3 regions of the Brevibacillus sp. AF8 genome follow, and region 1 is predicted to be linked to each of the others. Evidence: riboswitches for the same ligand, from Rfam matches in the RefSeq annotation. Region 1 holds a riboswitch; each other region holds the start of a gene.
The links. Region 1 has a riboswitch for cyclic di-AMP ahead of KB186_RS18715 (quaternary amine ABC transporter ATP-binding protein). Riboswitches for the same ligand answer to the same signal wherever they lie in the genome.
Positions count from the first base shown of each region.

Region 1 (6,221 bases):
CTTGCAGTCAACAGCAGCAAGGTTGCCGCTCTTCCGGACAGTTGGAAGGTTCTGACCAGTCCGGAAGCCTCGAACAAAACGATTATGCCAAGTCCACTCTACTCTGGAGCAGCAGCCTATAACATAGGCGTACTTACTCGGCAGGCTGATTTTGGTTGGGACTACATAGCTGGACTCAAAGCAAACCAGATGACAGTCACTAAAGGCAATGGTGCCGTATTGAAAAGCGTCGCAGGCGGCGAGAAGGAATATGGGATGGTTGTGGATTACCTCGTAGCTCGGGCGAAAAAAGACGGCTCTCCAGTCGAGCTCATCTATCCAAACGAGGGTGTTCCTGTCATAACCGAACCAATCGGGATCATGAAAGCAACGAAAAATGCAGAGGCAGCAAAAGCGTTTGTCGATTATGTGCTCTCGGAAGAAGGACAGCAGCTTGCAAGCAGTCTCGGGTACACTCCGATCAGAAAAGGCATCGCTGCTCCGGAAGGGCTACGCGCTCAAGACCAGATCAAGGTGCTTTCTGCGAATACAGATGAACTTGAAGCGAACAGAGAGGCGGACAAAAAGAAATTTGGAGAGATGATGGGTGCAAAGTAACTGGCAAGCAGCAGTGTCCGAGCGCAAGATGGGGGAACGGCGAAAAATAGCCGTGCCCCTGTCGTTGGAAAAGGCGGCCACATGGATCGTGCTGGTGCCGGTCGCCTTCTTTTTTATGTATCCGTTGTGGAAGTTGATCGCTCTTAGTGTGCAAACAGAAGCAGGGATCGGTCTTCGATACTTTGCGGATGTGATCACACATGAACGCACGTGGAACGCTATCGGTCACAGCGTTACGGCGGCAGGAGCTTCTACGCTCATCGCGTTAGTCATTGGCGTGTCGTTGGCTTGGTTATGCGCCTATACAGACATACGCTGGAAGTCTGCCATTCATGTACTTGCCCTGTTGCCATTGCTGATTCCCTCGTACGTGATGACCTTGGCCTGGACACAACTGGCAGGTCCGCAAGGGGTATTGAACCGGGCAGCGAGCTGGCTTTATGGTGGGCCTTTGGAGCTGTGGGACGTCTATGGCTTGGACGGGATCATTGTTGTAATGGGTCTAACGCATTATCCGTTGGTCTACATGCTCACGCTGTCCGTTCTGTATCGGATTCCCAAAGAACTGGAATGGGCGGCTCATTCTTCAGGGGCTACGGCTACGACCGTATTTCGCAAGGTGACACTCCCACTCGCCTTACCGGGAATTGCAGGAGGCGGACTGCTTGCTTTTATTTCCGGACTCGATAATTTTGGTGTCCCTGCGTTTCTCGGGATCCCGGAAAATATCCCTTTATTGAGTACGTTGATTTATGAGGAGGTCATCGGATTTGGACCGAGCGCTTTTGCGAGGGCATCTGTCTTGTCTATTTTGCTTGGCGTGATAGCATTGGCGGGAACAGGAGTACAGTGGCTCTTTTTGCGTAAAAGCCGGGTGGACCAGACCAGTGCCGAGGACAAATCGATTCGCCGTCACTTGGAAAGATATCGACGGGGTGTGGAGGTTCTTGTTGGACTCTTTTTGTTGGTGACGAGTGTGCTTCCTCTCTTGTCCATGGCAGCGAACGCTTTCATCAAGGCGTATGGGTTGCCTTTTGTTCCGCAAAATCTGACATGGAAGCATTTTGCGTTTGTATTGTTTGACCATGTTGGAACGAGAGCGGCCATCGGCAATAGCCTGATGCTGGCCTGCTTGACTGGCGTCTTGTGCGTGGTGGCTGGAACATGGTTCGCTTACTGGCGCATCCATCGGCCTTCCTTTATGGGAAAAGTAATGGAAGGGGCTGTCGCTTTGCCGTATGCTTTGCCCGGTATGGTGCTTGGTCTGGCGATGATTTTAACGTGGATCGAGCCGATTCCCAGCTGGCAGCCAGGAATATATGGAACGGTTTGGCTCATTTTGATTGCGTATGTGACTCGCTTTTTGATCTTGCAAGTAAAAAGCAGTACGGTCTCCATTATGCAGGTGGGCAAGGAAGTAGAAGAAGCAGCACGGATCAACGGTGGTCGATTTTGGACGAGGTGGTCCCGGATATTGCTCCCGCTCTATGCACCGGGAATGGCAACAGGCTTGTTTCTAGTGTTCCTGACAGCATTTACTGAATTGACAATATCATCGCTTCTGTGGTCATCCGGTTCGGAAACGATCGGTGTCGTTATTTTTAGCTTTGAGCAGGCGGGATCAACGACTCATAGCACGGCCCTTTCTTCGTTGATCGTAGTGGCCATCCTGCTGGCTTTGACAATGGGCGGTTTATGGAAACGATATTGGCAACGGAGGATACAGGGATGAACAGTGCAAGAGTGAAGGGCGTTTCCAAAAAATTCGGAGATGTGACGGTGCTCCACCATCTGGATCTACAAATTGGACAAGGGGAATTCGTTGCTTTGCTCGGGCCGAGCGGCTGCGGAAAAACGACACTGCTTAGGCTATTGGCGGGTTTTGAATCGCCTACCAGCGGAGAAATCTGGATCAATCAAGAGTGCGTAGCGGACCAGGCAAGAAGAAAGCCGCCAGAGGAGCGGCGGATTGGTATGGTGTTTCAGTCATTCGCACTTTGGCCGCATTTGACTGTCTATGAGAATGTCGTGTTTCCGTTGCAACATCAAAAGCACGTGCCTGCCGCTTACAAAGATAATCCAAAGGTACGGGTGGCACAAATGCTGGAGATGGTCGGTCTTGGAGGAATGGAAGAGAGATTTCCCAATCAGCTCTCTGGTGGACAAAAGCAGCGCGTTGCTCTGGCGCGGGCCATCGTGTTTAACCCTACGCTGCTTCTGATGGACGAGCCATTGAGCAGTCTCGATGCAGAGCTGCGTATGCAAATGCGCAAGGAAATCCAATTTATTCACCGCGAGCTGGGGACTTCCATCGTCTACGTCACACACGATCAGTCAGAGGCACTGGCTATGGCGGATCAGATCGTCGTAATGAAAGGAGGCAGGGTGGAACAAGCAGGTAGCCCGCAGGATATATACTATTCGCCCCAATCGCCTTTTGTCGCCAAGTTTGTGGGACGGGCTAACTTCTTAAAAGGAAACTGGGCTTGCCCCAATACCTTTCTGTTGGAGAGGCAAGGAGAGCCAGCGGTACCGATTGCTGTTTCCCGCGACTTTTCTTCCTTTCACGCTCAGCAAATATTGCCGGTTCGTCCCGATCAGTTGAAGCTCGCAGCGTGGCAGCAAGGAATGGAAGGCGTTATCGGAAAGGTATCTCATGTGCAATTTCAGGGGCGAGAACTGCTTTATTCCATCCGGGTCGGGGAGGATGACTGGGAGGTTGTCACGGACATCAGTCAGCGCTTTTCCTATGAGGAGCGTGTATGCGTAGAGGTTTGTGTATAAAAAGGGAAAGATAGCCAAGTGATTCTTCAATTGGATGAGCATGAACCATCTAAATCAATGCGACTCATTAAGAAAGGCGCTATTCTGTTTGATTCAACGAAAATGAACGTTCACAATAACTGGAAGCGAGCGTATAATCAAAGTCACAATCACGATCAAATAAGCAACAAAACACAATACGGCCTAGTTCCGATATTCTCGGAAGCGGGGGAACCAATCTTTTGGGGTTAATCCTGAGTGATCAGGAGGGATGAGGAAATGTCTTCTCTGCCATCCTACCCGTCAGCTAACCTCGTCGGCCAAAGCAGGGAAGGTCATGAATGGATAAAGTCTAGGCATATAATGCGCAACAAGGGGATTCCTTGCGGGCGTGTGATAGGTCGATACAGGCTTTTTCTTTGGGACCTTTGTTCTGGAGAAAAAGAATGGATCGGCCTATTTTTTATGGAAATACCGACGAGCAGCTTACGCCGATACAACGTGAAGGGAATGGTGTGGATCGCTGAGAGGCAGTCGGTACGACATAAACCGCTGACAATCGAAATCAGGAAGACAGAGTACAGGGAGTCCTGAAAATGGACGCCAGGTATTACGTAAGCCTGCGGATTTTCAACACGAGTAAACTCAAGCGTGCCTGCTTGGTTTTGCTGGAGTGTCGAAACTTCGCGGGCTTTTTACATTTACGAAAAAACGAAGGATGAGGGATATCATGTCCAAAATGAAAGTCCACCAACTCACAAAAGTGTTCGGCAAGCAGCCCGAACTGGCCTTGAAGCTGCTGGCGGAAGGACGGACAAAAGAACAAATTTACAAGCAAACTGGCCAGTCCATCGGTGTCAATCAGGTCAGCTTTGAAGTCGAGGAAGGTGAAATCTTTGTCATTATGGGCCTGTCAGGCAGCGGCAAGTCCACCTTAATCCGACTGTGTAATCGACTGATTGACCCAACGAGCGGAAGCATCGAGATCGATGGGGAAGAGATCGTGGACATGAAGGCAGCAGCTTTGCGTGAGGTGCGGAGGAAGAAGCTCGGGATGGTTTTTCAAAATTTCGCCCTGTTTCCGCAGCGGTCGGTACGAGAAAACGTGGAGTTTGGTTTGGAGATTCAGCAAGTACCGCCAGGACTCCGGCAAGAAAGAGCACGGGAAGCACTTGCGCTCGTTGGATTAACCGAGTGGGAAAATGCGCACCCGGATCAATTGAGCGGAGGGATGCGCCAGCGGGTCGGTCTGGCGCGGGCGTTGGCTAATAATCCAGATATTCTCTTGATGGACGAAGCGTTCAGTGCACTGGACCCACTCATTCGAAAAGATATGCAGGATGAGCTGCTGGAGCTCCAGATGACGATGAAAAAGACGATCCTGTTCATTACACATGACTTGCATGAGGCGTTGCGACTGGGCGATCGGATTGCCTTTATGAAAGACGGGCAGATCATTCAGATCGGCCGCCCGGAAGAAATTATGGCAGACCCAGCGGATGAATTCGTGCGGAAGTTCGTGGAGGATGCCGACCTGTCCAGGGTGCTCGTTGCTGAAAATGTGATGAAACGGGCAGAAGCAATCACGCCTGACAAAGGGGCCCGAGTGGCGCTGCAACTCATGATGGATAATGGCGTGTCCAGCTTGTACGTCGTGGACAAAAAGCGCACACTGCTTGGCTTGATTACGGCGTATGACGTATCACTTGCGATTGGTACGGGAGATTCGCTGGAGGCAATCATGAAAACCGACCTCCCTACCGTTTCGCCTGACGCACGTCTGCACAGCTTGTTCCCGATGATGGCAGACCTGCACGTCCCGATTGCGGTAGTGGGCGACCAGCAGCGATTATTGGGTGTCATCGTAAAAGGAGCGGTGCTAGGCGGGCTGGTAGGCAAAGTCAATGTACAAGAGCATCAGAGAGCAGAGGTGATGAGTGATGGACGTCGTGCCTAAGCTACCGATTGGCAGTTGGATGGAAGGGTTCGTGGAGGTGCTGGGCCAGTACAAAGGGGTATTGTTTGATCCGGTGGCTATCGTCATTTCCACGATGGTGACTTACTGTTCTACGGTTTTGGCAGAGATACCTTCGCTGATTCTCATCTTGTTGCTGGGGGCCGCTGCGTGGGTTTTTGCAGGGAGAGCGTCCATGGTCTTTACGGTTGTTGGACTTTCTCTCATCCACAACTTGGGGTACTGGGATGAAACGATGGAGACATTGGGACTCGTCCTCACTGCTACCATGATTTCGATCGTCATCGGGATTCCGGTGGGCATTCTTTGCGCGAGACACGATACGTTTCGCAATCTGGTTACGCCAGTACTGGATTTGATGCAGACGATGCCCGCGTTCGTTTATTTGATTCCCGCGATCTTTTTCTTCGGTTTGGGCGAGGTGCCGGGAGTTATTGCCTCCGTTATTTTTGCTTTGCCGCCAATCGTGCGTCTCACGAACTTAGGCATACGTCAGGTCCCAGCGGAAATGGAGGAAGCGGCGGACGCCTTTGGCGCAACTGGGTGGCAAAAGCTCGTGAAAGTACAACTGCCATACGCGAAATCGACGATCTTGGCGGGAGTCAATCAGTGCATCATGCTCGCCCTGTCGATGGTGGTCATAGCGGCTATGATCGGGGCGAAAGGCTTGGGTGCAGACGTATATCGCGCCGTATCGCAAGTGGATATAGGAAGAGGATTCGAGGCGGGGCTATCCATCGTGATCATCGCTATCGTCTTGGATCGACTTACCCAACATGCAGGAAAAAAGGAGAGAAATACATGATGAACAAAATGATTCCAGCTATATTGGCAGTCATGATGGGAGCGACAGCTTGGCTCGCAGGATGCTCTAGTCAAAACACAA
Region 1 covers NZ_JAGQDN010000015.1:30,965-37,185, forward strand. The annotation lists gene KB186_RS18700 (ABC transporter substrate-binding protein) at 1-597, shown strand, start outside; gene KB186_RS18705 (ABC transporter permease) at 587-2,329, shown strand; gene KB186_RS18710 (ABC transporter ATP-binding protein) at 2,326-3,381, shown strand; cyclic di-AMP (ydaO/yuaA leader) riboswitch at 3,552-3,698, shown strand; gene KB186_RS18715 (quaternary amine ABC transporter ATP-binding protein) at 4,091-5,317, shown strand; gene KB186_RS18720 (ABC transporter permease) at 5,301-6,140, shown strand; gene KB186_RS18725 (glycine betaine ABC transporter substrate-binding protein) at 6,137-6,221, shown strand, end outside.

Region 2 (6,221 bases), on a different contig from region 1:
GAAAGTCGTAATTCTCCAGAACGGTTGGCCCGCGATTTCCCACTGTCCGCAAGTTCTGGTTGTCTGTGATCGGATGGCCTTGACGATTCGTCAGGATATTTTCTTCTGCCTGGTTGATGGACTTTCTGCTGTCATCCATATGAATCCTCCCTATCCAGTTTTTCTCATGTGTGGTTCATAACCATGGTTACCGAATGAGGGATTCTTTATGCGAAAAGACTAAATCGCTTCGTACGCAAAATCATCGTTAAGCACTGGAACTGAGCCACTCTGATTCCATTCCGCTGCCAGTGAGACATCTTCTAGGTAGCCCATACTGATCAGTTCTTGGCCGGAAGCACATTTCTGCAAGTAAGCGGGAAGAAGACCTTGAGCAGATCGAAAGGCTGCCACCGCCATTTCAGCCTCTGGTGACAAACGATACCTCTCTAGTTCGTGAAGCAGCGCACCTGCCGCAATCATATCCTCAATAGCGGGTCGCAATGCTCCATTTCCCCACCGTTCACCGCAAGCAATGACCGTTATCGTTCCTTTCTGCTGCTGTATGTATCTGGCTACGGATAGCGCATTACGCAAGCACGCAGCGACCACCCTCGCCCCTGTTTTCTTTGCCAACACGGTACAGGTCGATCCGTTTGGTGAGGGTAACACCACTCTACTTCCCACCGGAACCGTTTTCAGACAGGCTGGCGAAAGGGAGATTGGTTCGCCGCGTTTTCCAGCGAGCAGCGCTGCTTTTTGTTTGGCGAATGCAATGGCTGACTCATCCTGTACCTGATAAGGATAGACGATACCCCCACGTCCCGTTACGATATCTACACACGTACTGAACGAGAGTACATCGATAATCACGATCATATCCGATGCTGCTCCGACCTGTTCCACCCCTTCGTATCCCCAATCAAATCGAGCCGTATAGTCTAGTTGCTTGTATACAGGCATTTCTCCCAAACCCTCCACCGTCCTCTATCAAAAATAGTTACTCGTCCCCTTACGTTCGCCGTTACAAATCAAGACAAGAAACAATATCGTATTATTGTCCCACTAGATTACACAAGAATGGAGTGAACATGGATGTCTGAAATCGAATACGACGACGATCAAGGTAATACTGAAAGCAGAAATCACAGACGCCCAAGAAGAAATACGGTGAGAACGACTGGTATTTTGCAAAATAACCTCGCCCGAGCTGTCACTGCTCACCTCGACCTGGTAAACCTGAACACAGAAGAGGTTGAAGTACGTGTGCAAGTATTGAACTGGGGTAACGCCGTTACGCAAACGAATCCAGTTAGCACCTTGCTTGACATTACGCAATTTATCCCTGCGAATACTCGCACTGCTTTCAATGCGCTTGTCCCCGCTTCTTTCCACTATGAAGTTCGCCTTACCGTAGCAGAAAACAACAGAAATGTCCTTCTCACCACTTATGGCCGTACTTCTATCGGCGGCGGTCAAGTTGTTGGTCTTACCGTTCTTGACAGTCAATTCCAAACTGTCGATATCGAAACTTGTATTTAACTATTTTGCAGGAAGAAAATGAGGAATTATGGTGGGACGCCATAGTTCCTTTTTTAATGATTCGCATGCACGAATAGGCGCTGGGGACTATCCCAACGCCTTTTTACTTCTATGTTCTACGACAAAAAAACTGCCCTCGAAAGGACAGTTTCTTTTAAAAGGAGACTTACAGTTTTACTACGTTCTCAGCTTGTGGGCCACGGTTGCCTTGAACAATGTTGAATTGAACTTTTTGACCTTCGTCCAAAGTTTTGAAACCGTCACCTTGGATTGCGCTGAAGTGTACGAATACATCGTCTCCGCCTTCTACTTGAATGAAACCGAAACCTTTTTCTGCGTTAAACCATTTTACTGTTCCGTTCGTTTGCATCTAAAAAAACCTCCAAAAATTCAATTTGAATATGCTAGTCATATTTACCGAAGCAAATAAAGCTCACATATCATGAAGAAATACCAAATCATGTGCTGTGATACGCCTTCATGATATGTGAATTTTACTTACTTAGCAAATATATGAATGTCATAGGACGGAACTGCAAAATTAAAAACTAAACCTTTTGAAAACCTAAAACAATGAAAGCCCTTCCTCTCTTCCATCCTTGCGGCTCCGATGACCGCGCCAGTGTGAATCGGGGATTCAAAAATGTTATCCATCAGCATACAAACACCTCGATGAATGATTAGGTATCAATTTTCCAAGTAGCAACCTCATTCTACCATGGTTGTCCAATAAAAGCAACCGTTCAGCCTTATTCTGGACGAAGCGGTACTCTGTTACAATAGGATTGGGAGGGATTACATTGGAAAATCATATTTTGACAACCATTCAATTATCCGAAATGCTTGAAAAGAAAGTGCCTGTACTTTTATTGGACGTACGCGACGCCGAGAAATTTATTTCCGGCAGCCTCGTTCACGAAAACGCGTCGGCGCGAAACGTCCCTTATCTTCTTATGAAGGAACAGGACAAGCCACTTGATGAAGAAACCGAAAAACTCGCGCAAAATGTGCAGATCGTTACCTTATGTACAACAGGTAACAAAGCTCAAAAAGCTGCGGCTCTGCTTCGTGAGCATGGTTTTCATGCGAATGCATTGGAAGGCGGCTTAACTGCATGGAAGGAACAATCAAACAAAGCGAAATGAGCCTAATTTATCAACGATTCTAGCTAGTTGCCATATATTACTCCTTTATTTCGATTGGGATTGTCTGATATCGTTGTTCATGCCAAACGAAATAAGCCGAGACTTCCTCTTGAAAAGGAAGTGCGGGGGACTTTTTTGTGGATGAGTTATTCCACATTGGGGTGAATCGCCGAACTGGCGTAGGGTTGTTTCCTCAATCCGAATCCGACAACTAACCTCGTAGGCCAAAAAAAGGAGAGATTTGTTTAATGAAACGTTTTGGTTCTGTTACAATCGCGATGACTCTTGGTCTGGGCTTGGCTTTGACAGGGTTTGCTTCTTCTGCTTCCGCAGCATCTAACTGCCCATTGAAGAACGGACAATTCCAATTCAATGCGGGTCAAAATATGGGACAATTCCAAAAAGCACCAAATGCACAACAGTTCTTTAACTTTTTCCAAAAACAAGGCTTTGTTCCTGGCCAGCCACAAGCAGTACAGCCAATGCAACCTGTTAAGCAAGGACAAGCAACACCTGTACAACCTTGCCCGATTCAACCAGGAACTTTCCAACCAGCACCCGTACAACAAGCTCCAGCACAACCAGCACCAGTTCAAACGGCACCAGCACAACCTAGCAATAATGTCACTCAGCCTGCCGCTCCGGTAAATCAAGCGGATGAAGCTAAAACTGGTGATTTTGCGAAACAAGTCGCGGATTTGGTGAACCAAGAACGTGCAAAAGCAGGTCTCAAACCTGTTCAAATGGATGCGGCACTGTCCAAAGTAGCGTTGGCAAAAGCACAAGATATGTCTGCTAACAACTATTTTGACCACAACAGTCCAACGTACGGTTCTCCATTTGACATGATGAAGCAGTATGGCATTCAGTACTCGACTGCAGGCGAGAATATCGCCATGGGTCAACAGAGTCCACAAGAAGTTATGCAACAATGGATGAACAGTGAAGGCCACCGCCAAAACATTATGAACCCTGATTTCACAAAAATTGGTGTAGGCTTCACAAATGGCTACTGGGTACAAGAATTTATCGGGTAGAACACTGCCTGATAAACGAAAAGCCGGTGTCTCGTAATCGAGACCCGGCTTTTTCGTGTACGCGTTACTTTCGCTTCGCTTCTGCCGCCTGTTTTTTGGGGGTACAGCAGCTTTCCTGCTCATTGAGCAAAGCAACATCCTTTTGATTCATTTCTTGCTTCGTTGGGTAAGCAGATACTTGCTGCAGCTCGGCATTGACATCAGACGATTGTTTCATCCGTATGGCCCCCTCACCGTTATTGGTGGTACATCCCTAGTATGCACGCGGTTCTAAACGACTCATTCCTAAGGAACACTGGAAGCACATGCAAATGAACCTATCTGCTTATAATATGTTCAAGGTCTTTTAAGGCAGCCGCCGCTGCCGCCACAGGATCTGATTTTCCTCCAACGACCAATAAATCCCCCATGACATCTGTTTCTACCCGTATGGCTTTTGTCGTACCAGATACAGATGCAAATGGATGGGTAAGATCCACCGCACATAAATCTACTGCGACAGATACCGTGCCATTCGCTTCCTTTTGGATCGTTCCGATCAGCTTGGGAATCTTCGAGTGCTTTTTCCACGCCTCGATTTGTAACGAGGTTATTTCGCGAATACTTGCGCGTGTTATATCGGTTAGTTTTACTTGCGCATCAAAAGCAGCGTTTGCCAAGATCGTGAGCTTCGAAGCTGTATCCCATCCATCGATATCATAGGAAGGGTCCGGTTCGGCAATCCCCATCTTCTGAGCGAGCTCGACTGCTTCTGCACAGGTGAGCCCCTCTTCCATCATTTTTGTGAGCACGAAGTTTGTCGTTCCCGTAAAAATACCTTCGACGCGTTTTACTTCACAGCCTGCCAAGTTATACTGCAACAGATCGATCGTCGGCAGAGCTGCTGCTGTTGCTCCACTCCCTTTCAATGCGACGCCATGTTTTTTGGCAAGAGCGGCTAAGCCAGCATAATCGACTACAAGTGCGCCTTTTGAAATGGCGATCGCATGCATGGCATTCTCCAAAGCATAACGAATAAAAGTAAGACCGGGTCCGCCCTCTTTTTCAGATGGACCTGCCTCGATGAGCACGTCTGCTTGAGCTGACTTGATAAATTCCAGCGCGTTCCAAGATGGGTTCCTTGTTTGTTTTGTATGAGCATAGTCTGCCCATTTTCCCGAATCGATTCCGTTCTCATCGTAGAGGCCGGAAGCTGAACGAACGACTCCCACGAGTCTGACATCCGCTTGATATAGCTCGCGGTACCTCTCCCTTCGCTGCTCCAGCAGTCGAGCCACCTGCTGTCCTACTGTTCCGAAGCCTGTTAACATAATGTTCCAACGTTTCATGAGTCAATCTCCTTGCTGTTTATGCGTCGCTTATTTCCACCATTTTTTCTACTTTTATCTTGTATCCGGAGCAAATCCTTGCGATTCAGTTTCTTTCCTGTTTTCGCTGAGTAGATCTCTTCCGTATGATCAATAAACAATATTCCTTCCAAATGGTCCATCTCGTGCTGAATACACCGAGCCAGGAAATCTTCCGCTTCGATTGTCTTTGTTTGTCCTTGGCGGTTCAGCGTCTGAACTTTGACATAATTCGCCCGACGAACGATTCCAAAAACACCTGGTATCGAAAGACAAGCTTCTAGCCCTACCTGCTCACCGGATTTTTCCACCAACACCGGATTGATTAGTTCAATCAAGCCGCTACCGCAATCCATCACGACTAAACGCTCCGGGATGCCAATCTGGATCGCAGACAAGCCTGCTCGACCTTTCGCAGCGTAAATCGTTTGGGCCATATCATCCAATATCTTTTCGACCTGCGGAGTAATGGATAGTACTCTTTTTGAAGTTTCACGCAAGACAGGGTCCCCCAGGCGAACGATCCTGCGTTCAGCCATTTGCTTCTCCCTCCCGCATTAGTCAGTTTTCGATTTCAAGGTAGCAAATCAGGTCCTCGCTGTCAAAAGGAACCTCGTAAAATCTGAAATATCCCGTTGGGCAAGGGTGACAAATGCATGTAGATACGCTATCTTTATTGGTAAAGATAGATGTTTGTATATGAAAAGGGAGGCTACCATGCATTCATTAGCATCAACGCTGAACGAAACCATCCAACGAGAAAACCCCCACGTGTATGAAATGCTATCCAATATCGCCAAGCTGATTTATTTCCCTAAAGAGGGGATTCTCAGCCAGTCGGCAGAAGCGAAAGCAAAAGCGAAAAAGTACAATGCAACCATCGGGATTGCACTGGAAAATGGTCAACCGATGCACCTTAAGGTCATCCAGGATAACCTATCTGCTTACCAGCCAAAAGACATTTACGAATATGCTCCCCCAGCAGGAAAGCCTGAGCTGCGTGCAGCATGGCGTAAAAAAATGATCGAGGAACAGCCTGCACTGGCTAATCATACGTTTAGTAACCCAATCGTTACAAACGCATTGACCCATGGTCTGAGCATCGTATCTGACTTGTTCGCTGACAGCGGCGACAGCGTCATCATCCCGGACAAAAACTGGGAAAACTACGA
Region 2 covers NZ_JAGQDN010000001.1:369,414-375,634, forward strand. The annotation lists gene KB186_RS01225 (catalase) at 1-139, opposite strand, end outside; gene KB186_RS01230 (2-phosphosulfolactate phosphatase) at 220-942, opposite strand; gene KB186_RS01235 (hypothetical protein) at 1,150-1,521, shown strand; gene KB186_RS01240 (cold-shock protein) at 1,688-1,891, opposite strand; gene KB186_RS01245 (rhodanese-like domain-containing protein) at 2,322-2,666, shown strand; cyclic di-AMP (ydaO/yuaA leader) riboswitch at 2,751-2,907, shown strand; gene KB186_RS01250 (CAP domain-containing protein) at 2,915-3,703, shown strand; gene KB186_RS01255 (hypothetical protein) at 3,768-3,920, opposite strand; gene KB186_RS01260 (homoserine dehydrogenase) at 4,021-5,031, opposite strand; gene def (peptide deformylase) at 5,028-5,588, opposite strand; gene KB186_RS01270 (aminotransferase class I/II-fold pyridoxal phosphate-dependent enzyme) at 5,767-6,221, shown strand, end outside.
Region 2: another riboswitch for cyclic di-AMP. It lies ahead of KB186_RS01250 (CAP domain-containing protein); the one in region 1 lies ahead of KB186_RS18715 (quaternary amine ABC transporter ATP-binding protein).

Region 3 (6,221 bases), on a different contig from region 1:
TCGCTGATCACACGTAAGGTAAATGGAGCCATCCGGTTTGTTGTAGTGGATAGCGTTGTTTAACAAATTTTCCATGACACGCCGCAGCTTGGTCTCATCTGCTTCGATGTGTAGTTCATTGGAGATGCGCAGCTTCCATTGAAAGGTGAGACCTGCCTCTTTGATTCTTGGCAAATAGTCCTCAATGATTCCTCTCAAGAAGCTTTTGACATGAATGCGGTTAATACTGAGTCGGACCTCGGAGCTTTGAGTGGTGAAGTCCTGCAGCTCATCCAGCAGCTTTTCCAAGTCCGTCGTTTTTAGCTCGATTTTGCCCATCTGTTTCTGTATTTTGGTCATATCCGTCACACGACCAGAGCCGATATATGACGCATACCCTTTGATCGTGGTGAGAGGTGTGCGGAAGTCGTGGGCGATCGAAGCGATCATTTCTGCCTGTCTTTCTTCCGCTAAGCGAAGCTCATCCACCATTTCCCCGAAATATCGAAAGAGTTGCCCAAATTCATCATGCGATCGATACGTAAATGTGACCAGACGCTTCCCTTCCTGAATTTCTTGGGTGACGCGCGATAATTCGTTAACCGGCCTTAGTATCCAGCGAACGAACAAAGCGAGCAGAACCAATCCCACCAGACTAATGCTTCCGTAAATAAACCAGAGCATCATGGAAACCCCTGTTGTAGCCATCATGTCGTAATCATCTGTGTAGAAATAAACAACGATCTCCCCTGTACGCGGTGGCTCCTGCTGAAAATGGTACTCAGCGACCACTTTGAGGTCACTTTGTTTGGCAGAATCGCCACGACTTGATGCGGAGGGGGAAGGCATTTTCAAATTATAGGCGCGTGATGTTTTGCTGTAGATGGTGTTTCCATTGGCATCCTTTACGAGCATGCGGTACATCACGTCGTCTGGCAACTGCTTTTCAAGCTCCAAACGTTCGATTGGGTCCTTGAAATTACTGACGAGAAGCAATTGATTGAGCATGACCTTCTCTGCGGCTTCTTTCTCAGCCTGGTACTGATTATGCCGATCATTTTTGAGTTGAGCGACAATAATGTCTTGAAAAACAAATTTAAACAACAAGATGTTGAGTGTGATCAAGGCAATGAAGGAGAGCAAAACTTTATTGCGTAAGCTCATTTAAAGCTTCTCCCCGATAAATACGTAGCCTGTCCCCCATTGTGTTTTAATGAACTGACGTTCTGTTTCCAGCTTTTCACGGAGGTTTTTAATATGGACGGTCACTGTATTGAGCGAGCCATATCCATATCCCCAGACACGGTCATAAATTTGCTCTCTTGTAAAGACGATGCCCGCATTTTCTGCGAGGAAGGTGAGTAGTTGGAATTCCTTGGTAGATAGCTCAATCTTTTGATTGCATACATAAACGGAATACGTTTCTTTATGGATTTCCAGGTCCTTGAATTTCAAAACCGTAATCGGAGAGGAGGCCGTTTCCTTCTCAGGCTGCTCTTCGGTATGCTTGCGAATGCGCTCATAGCGACGAAGGTGGGCACGAATGCGAGCGAGCAGCTCTTCTGTATCAAAAGGCTTCGTGATGTAATCATCTGCGCCGATTTCGAAGCCGACTACTTTATCTACCGCTTTTCCTTTTGCACTGAGAAACAGTATAGGCAAATCCCACTCACGGCGAATTTGAGAGCAGAGCTCGTAGCCACTCATGTTGGGCATCATAATATCCAAAAGGATCAGGTTGGGACGCTCTCCTTGGCTGAGCAGCGAGAGTGCATCCTCTCCGCTCTCTGCGGAGGAAACGGTGAAGCCCTCGTTCTCCAAAATGTCTTCTAGCAGTTCAATAATCTCCAGATTGTCATCGACAATTAAAATGTGATCTTTCACCGGAACAACCCCCAGTTACTTCTATTAATAAGGAATACCATTCAAAGAATGGGTCTTGTCTATCATAACATGCTTTGACCTGATCAGGGGAAGAAACCCCGTAAGTTATTAAGTTGTTCTAATATGTGAGGGTACCTCTTTAGACCAGGTACTAAATTTCGTCAGAAAAAGCCAGAGACGTAGTGTCCCTGGCTTTTATTATTTTGCCGAATGACTATTTTTTAGCTGGTTTTTCCGGCAACGATGCAGCTTGCACCGCTTTTTCCTTATTCGGAGTTTCTGCTTTCGCTAGAACAGGAACGCTGAGACGCTTGGCGCCTACATAACGCTTGCTCCAGTAGTATGGATCGCTCAACTTGGTGTTGACGACTCCACGACCAGATTCCGAGTGCACGAATGTGCCGTCTCCGATGTAGATACCCACGTGAGAAATGCTGCGACCGTTCGTGTTGAAGAATACGAGATCGCCTGGCTGCAAATCTTTTCTGGCTACCTCTGTACCTAATTCGTACTGGGAAGCAGAATTGTGAGGCAGGTCTACACCTAACGCATCAAATACGTAGCGCGTGAAACCGGAGCAGTCAAAGCCCTTTTTGGACGAGCCGGAAGATTTGTAAGGGGTACCGTACAAGTCACTGACTACTTCATTGAGAGTATTCTCCTCAGCAGCCTGTGCAGTGCCTGCCCCCATAGCAAGCAATCCAGCCATAAATAAAGATAAAACCATCTTGCGCAAAAGAAACTGCTCCCTTCGTGAGCCTACGAGGTTAGCTGAAGGGTTCGGTCGAAAGGACGCCCTAGGCTGCTAGGAGTAGCAACCATTCACCCCAAAAACGTGGTTCCCCCGTTTCCGCCAAGCGGAATTCGGCTATTTTTCGATGTTTTTTTACACGCACTCTTACGAAGATTCTACGCCAGTCCTTTATTTCCTTCTTTTTATCTGTTCGTTCACATATTCGTCACAAAGATGCCGTCAAATGCTGTAACGTTTTCGTTCGACAGTGCAAGCCGCCTTTCGACGCGTGCATATTCTGTCTTGCGGGACAGCTCGTCCGATTAGGGCAGGAAATTGTCTCCGTCCAAGGACGGAGGGAAAAACCAACCGCACGCCCGTTATGGGAAGCCTATACCGAGGGCTACAATAAGGGCATAACGTTCCACAAGCACCACATGCAAAACGAATGGAGGTAAGCGAGTAATGAGCGAACGGTCTGGCAAAGTTCTACTCGGGCTGGTTCTGCTGCTAGTCGGTGGGTTGGTTCTTCTGGATCTGGTGGGTATCGATATCGGAGACTTGCTCGGGTTTATCATTCCCGGCGTGATCATGATATACGGTGCCAAAAAGATCATGGGACAAACCGGTTCACGTTTTTGGGGAATCCTGGTCTTCCTGTTCGGGTTCCTGATGTTGATTGGCAAGCTTGACCTACTGTTTCACGCGCTTCTGGCCATTGGGGTGATTTATCTGGGATATCGCTTACTGCGTCCCAGCCAAGAGCCAAAACAAGCGCCTCCTTCTTGGGAGCGTGAATGGGCCCAAAAAGTATTAAAGGAAGATACGCTGGACACTTGGGAGAGAAACGTAAGAAGACGCCCGCAGTAACGCCTATGTCGCAAGAGTCTTTTGGATGAACAATATGATGTGATATGATGAGGAGGAAAAAATAATGAGTATCTTTAAACGTTTGCGTGACCTGACAGTAGCTTCGGTAAATGATGCATTGGATTCCATGGAAGATCCGGTAGTAATGCTGAATCAATATATGCGTGACATGGAAGTAGAAATCGGACAAGTTGAAGTCGCGGTTGCCCGTCAGGTTGCACTGGAAAAGAAATTCCGTCAGCAATTGGATGAAGCCAATGCCCTGATCGAAAAACGCGATCGTCAAGTCAAGCTCGCCTTAACTGAGGGAGAAGACGAGTTGGCACGTCGAGCACTCGCTGACAAGAAGCAGTACGAAGGCCGGGCAGCGGAATATGAAACTCTCTACCTGTCAGCATCCGAGGCAGCTACACAAATGCGCGAGAAGCTGGCTGAGCTGAAGGAAGAGTTCTATAAAATGCGTGCGAAAAAGTTCACACTGATGGCACGTGCACAAGTAGCTCGTACACAAAAGCAAGTCAATCAAGCAGTTGTTGGTATCGGCAATCAGTCCGCAGGCCGTGGCTTCGCCCGCATGGAGGAAAAAGTCATGCGCATGGAAGCAGAAGCACAAATGAGTGGGCAATGGCGCCAAACGAACCGCGCTTGGGAGAACGCTTTGTCTGACCTGGAAAAGGATGATCTCGATGCAGAACTTGCTAGCATCAAAGCATCCATTAATGAAGCAAAAACACCGGTAGCCAAACCAGTGCAATCCTAATTCAACAGGAACTGGGGGACAAGGTGTAGAATAGATTGGGTCAATTCGGCAGCCTGTGTACATCAGGCTGCTTTTCCCCTAGGAGGTACGATTCTTGCAGGACTTCTTGGTCTTTTTGCGGCGGTTTATCGCTGAGCCTGGACGCGTCGGTAGTATAATCCCCAGCTCTCGTTTTTTATGTGAGCAAATGTTGAAAAGCGTCGATTGGGCTTCAACCGATGTGATCCTGGAGCTGGGACCTGGTACAGGGGCATTTACCCAAACGATCTATCAGCGCTTGCGTCCCGGCACACAGTACGTGCTTGTGGAACGAGATTCCCAATTTCGCTCTATGCTTCAATCACGTTTTCCCGATCTTCCTATCAGGGAGGAAGCGACTAAACTTAGGTCTTACTTGGAGGAGCAGGACCTTGTAGGTGCAGATGTCATTATCTCAGGTCTGCCATTCGCCAATTTTCCACAAGAGCTGCGGGCAGCAATTCTGGACGAAGTTCAATCTGTACTGAAGCCAGGGGGCCTATTTATTACATTCCAATATTCGCTACAACTCCAGGCTGAGTTGCAGGATCGTTTTCCCCGGGTTGAGATCGACTTTACCCTGTTGAACATTCCGCCTGCATTCATCTATACATGTCGTAATGGTCAAAGTGAAAACGATCAGCATGGGGCGTGAGAGAGGAGACTTTTGTGAAACTGTCCCGTTTGCACAAAATGTTGGCTGGTGTCCTGATTATTTTTACGGGAATCGGTCTTTTGTTAGACAGTTTGGGTATCATTTCGTTCGGTCTGTTTGATTTGTGGCCGATGGTGCTTATTTATTTCGGCCTTCGTTTGTGGGGGAATAAAAATCGGATTGGCGGAGGAATTTTATTCTCGCTGGGGACCATCATCGCGATGGATATGTGGTTTAGTGTCGGGATTGATGATTTGTTCCAGATTGCAGTGCCAATCGTGTTTATTTATTTCGGGTTTCAGTTGATTCGGGGCAAGAACAGCAGACGAGATCACCGTGTGAATCAGCCATTAGGCGAGAGTGGGACCCCATCTGCTGCGGAGACGATTTTGACTAGTGATGCGAGTATCCCGAATGACGTGAACGTTTCAACAGCGGAGCGCCCTTGGCTAGACAGCTGGAACAAATGGAAGCATGTTGGTGGAAAAATTCCTCATCACGAAAGCATGTCTTCATCCCCTGACGACATGCTGCCAAAAGATTCCCGCAGTTCTCTGATTGGGGATTATCACCTGACTTCCGGGCGTTTTGAACTGAATCACTTGCATGTCTGGCATGGAATCGGGGATGTTGTGATTGATCTTTCCCGGGCAGTGTTGATGCGGGATGAAGCGGTTCTTGTCGTAGAGGGCTGGGTAGGCGATGTGACGATTTATGTACCGGTCGATCTTCCTGTATCGGTAACGGCAGGGTTAAGTATTGGTGACCTGGAGGTGCTAAGCCACCGTCAGGGGGGGATCAACCGCAGTGTTAAGATTCGTTCTGATCAGTATGATGAAGCATTGCAAAAAGTAAACTTGCATATCTCGCTGCTTGTCGGCGATATAAAAGTCAAGTACATCTAGGAGGTACTGGCGGATGCGTCGACAGCGATTGGCAAGTATTCAGTGGCAATACGTGCGCTATGGCATGTTACTGGCCGTCAGTGCAGTTACTGCCGCGTTTATTTGTTTCTTTTGGCTATACTTTTTATGGAAAGATCACCCGGGGATTCATCGGTGGTACAACGAAGTAATCAGCGACCGCAACTTCGTGTGGTGGCTTGAAGAATATATAGGAATCAATCTCCCTGCCGATCCAGAGGGTTTGATTCAGCTTGCTGCTTTTGTTGTTTCTTTGCCTGCAGGTGTCTTAGTGGCATTGATCATTTCCTATATCGTCGGCAATTTGTTGAAAAAGAGACTCAGTGTACTGTGGGAAGCTGCCATGAAGCTTGGGCGCGGAATGCTGTCGTATCGGGTTCCCGAATTGGGCGTCGATGA
Region 3 covers NZ_JAGQDN010000026.1:7,762-13,982, forward strand. The annotation lists gene KB186_RS24875 (sensor histidine kinase) at 1-1,143, opposite strand, end outside; gene KB186_RS24880 (response regulator transcription factor) at 1,144-1,863, opposite strand; gene KB186_RS24885 (C40 family peptidase) at 2,078-2,599, opposite strand; cyclic di-AMP (ydaO/yuaA leader) riboswitch at 2,604-2,743, opposite strand; gene KB186_RS24890 (LiaF transmembrane domain-containing protein) at 3,062-3,466, shown strand; gene KB186_RS24895 (PspA/IM30 family protein) at 3,531-4,226, shown strand; gene KB186_RS24900 (class I SAM-dependent methyltransferase) at 4,321-4,899, shown strand; gene liaF (cell wall-active antibiotics response protein LiaF) at 4,914-5,804, shown strand; gene KB186_RS24910 (HAMP domain-containing sensor histidine kinase) at 5,818-6,221, shown strand, end outside.
Region 3: another riboswitch for cyclic di-AMP. It lies ahead of KB186_RS24885 (C40 family peptidase); the one in region 1 lies ahead of KB186_RS18715 (quaternary amine ABC transporter ATP-binding protein).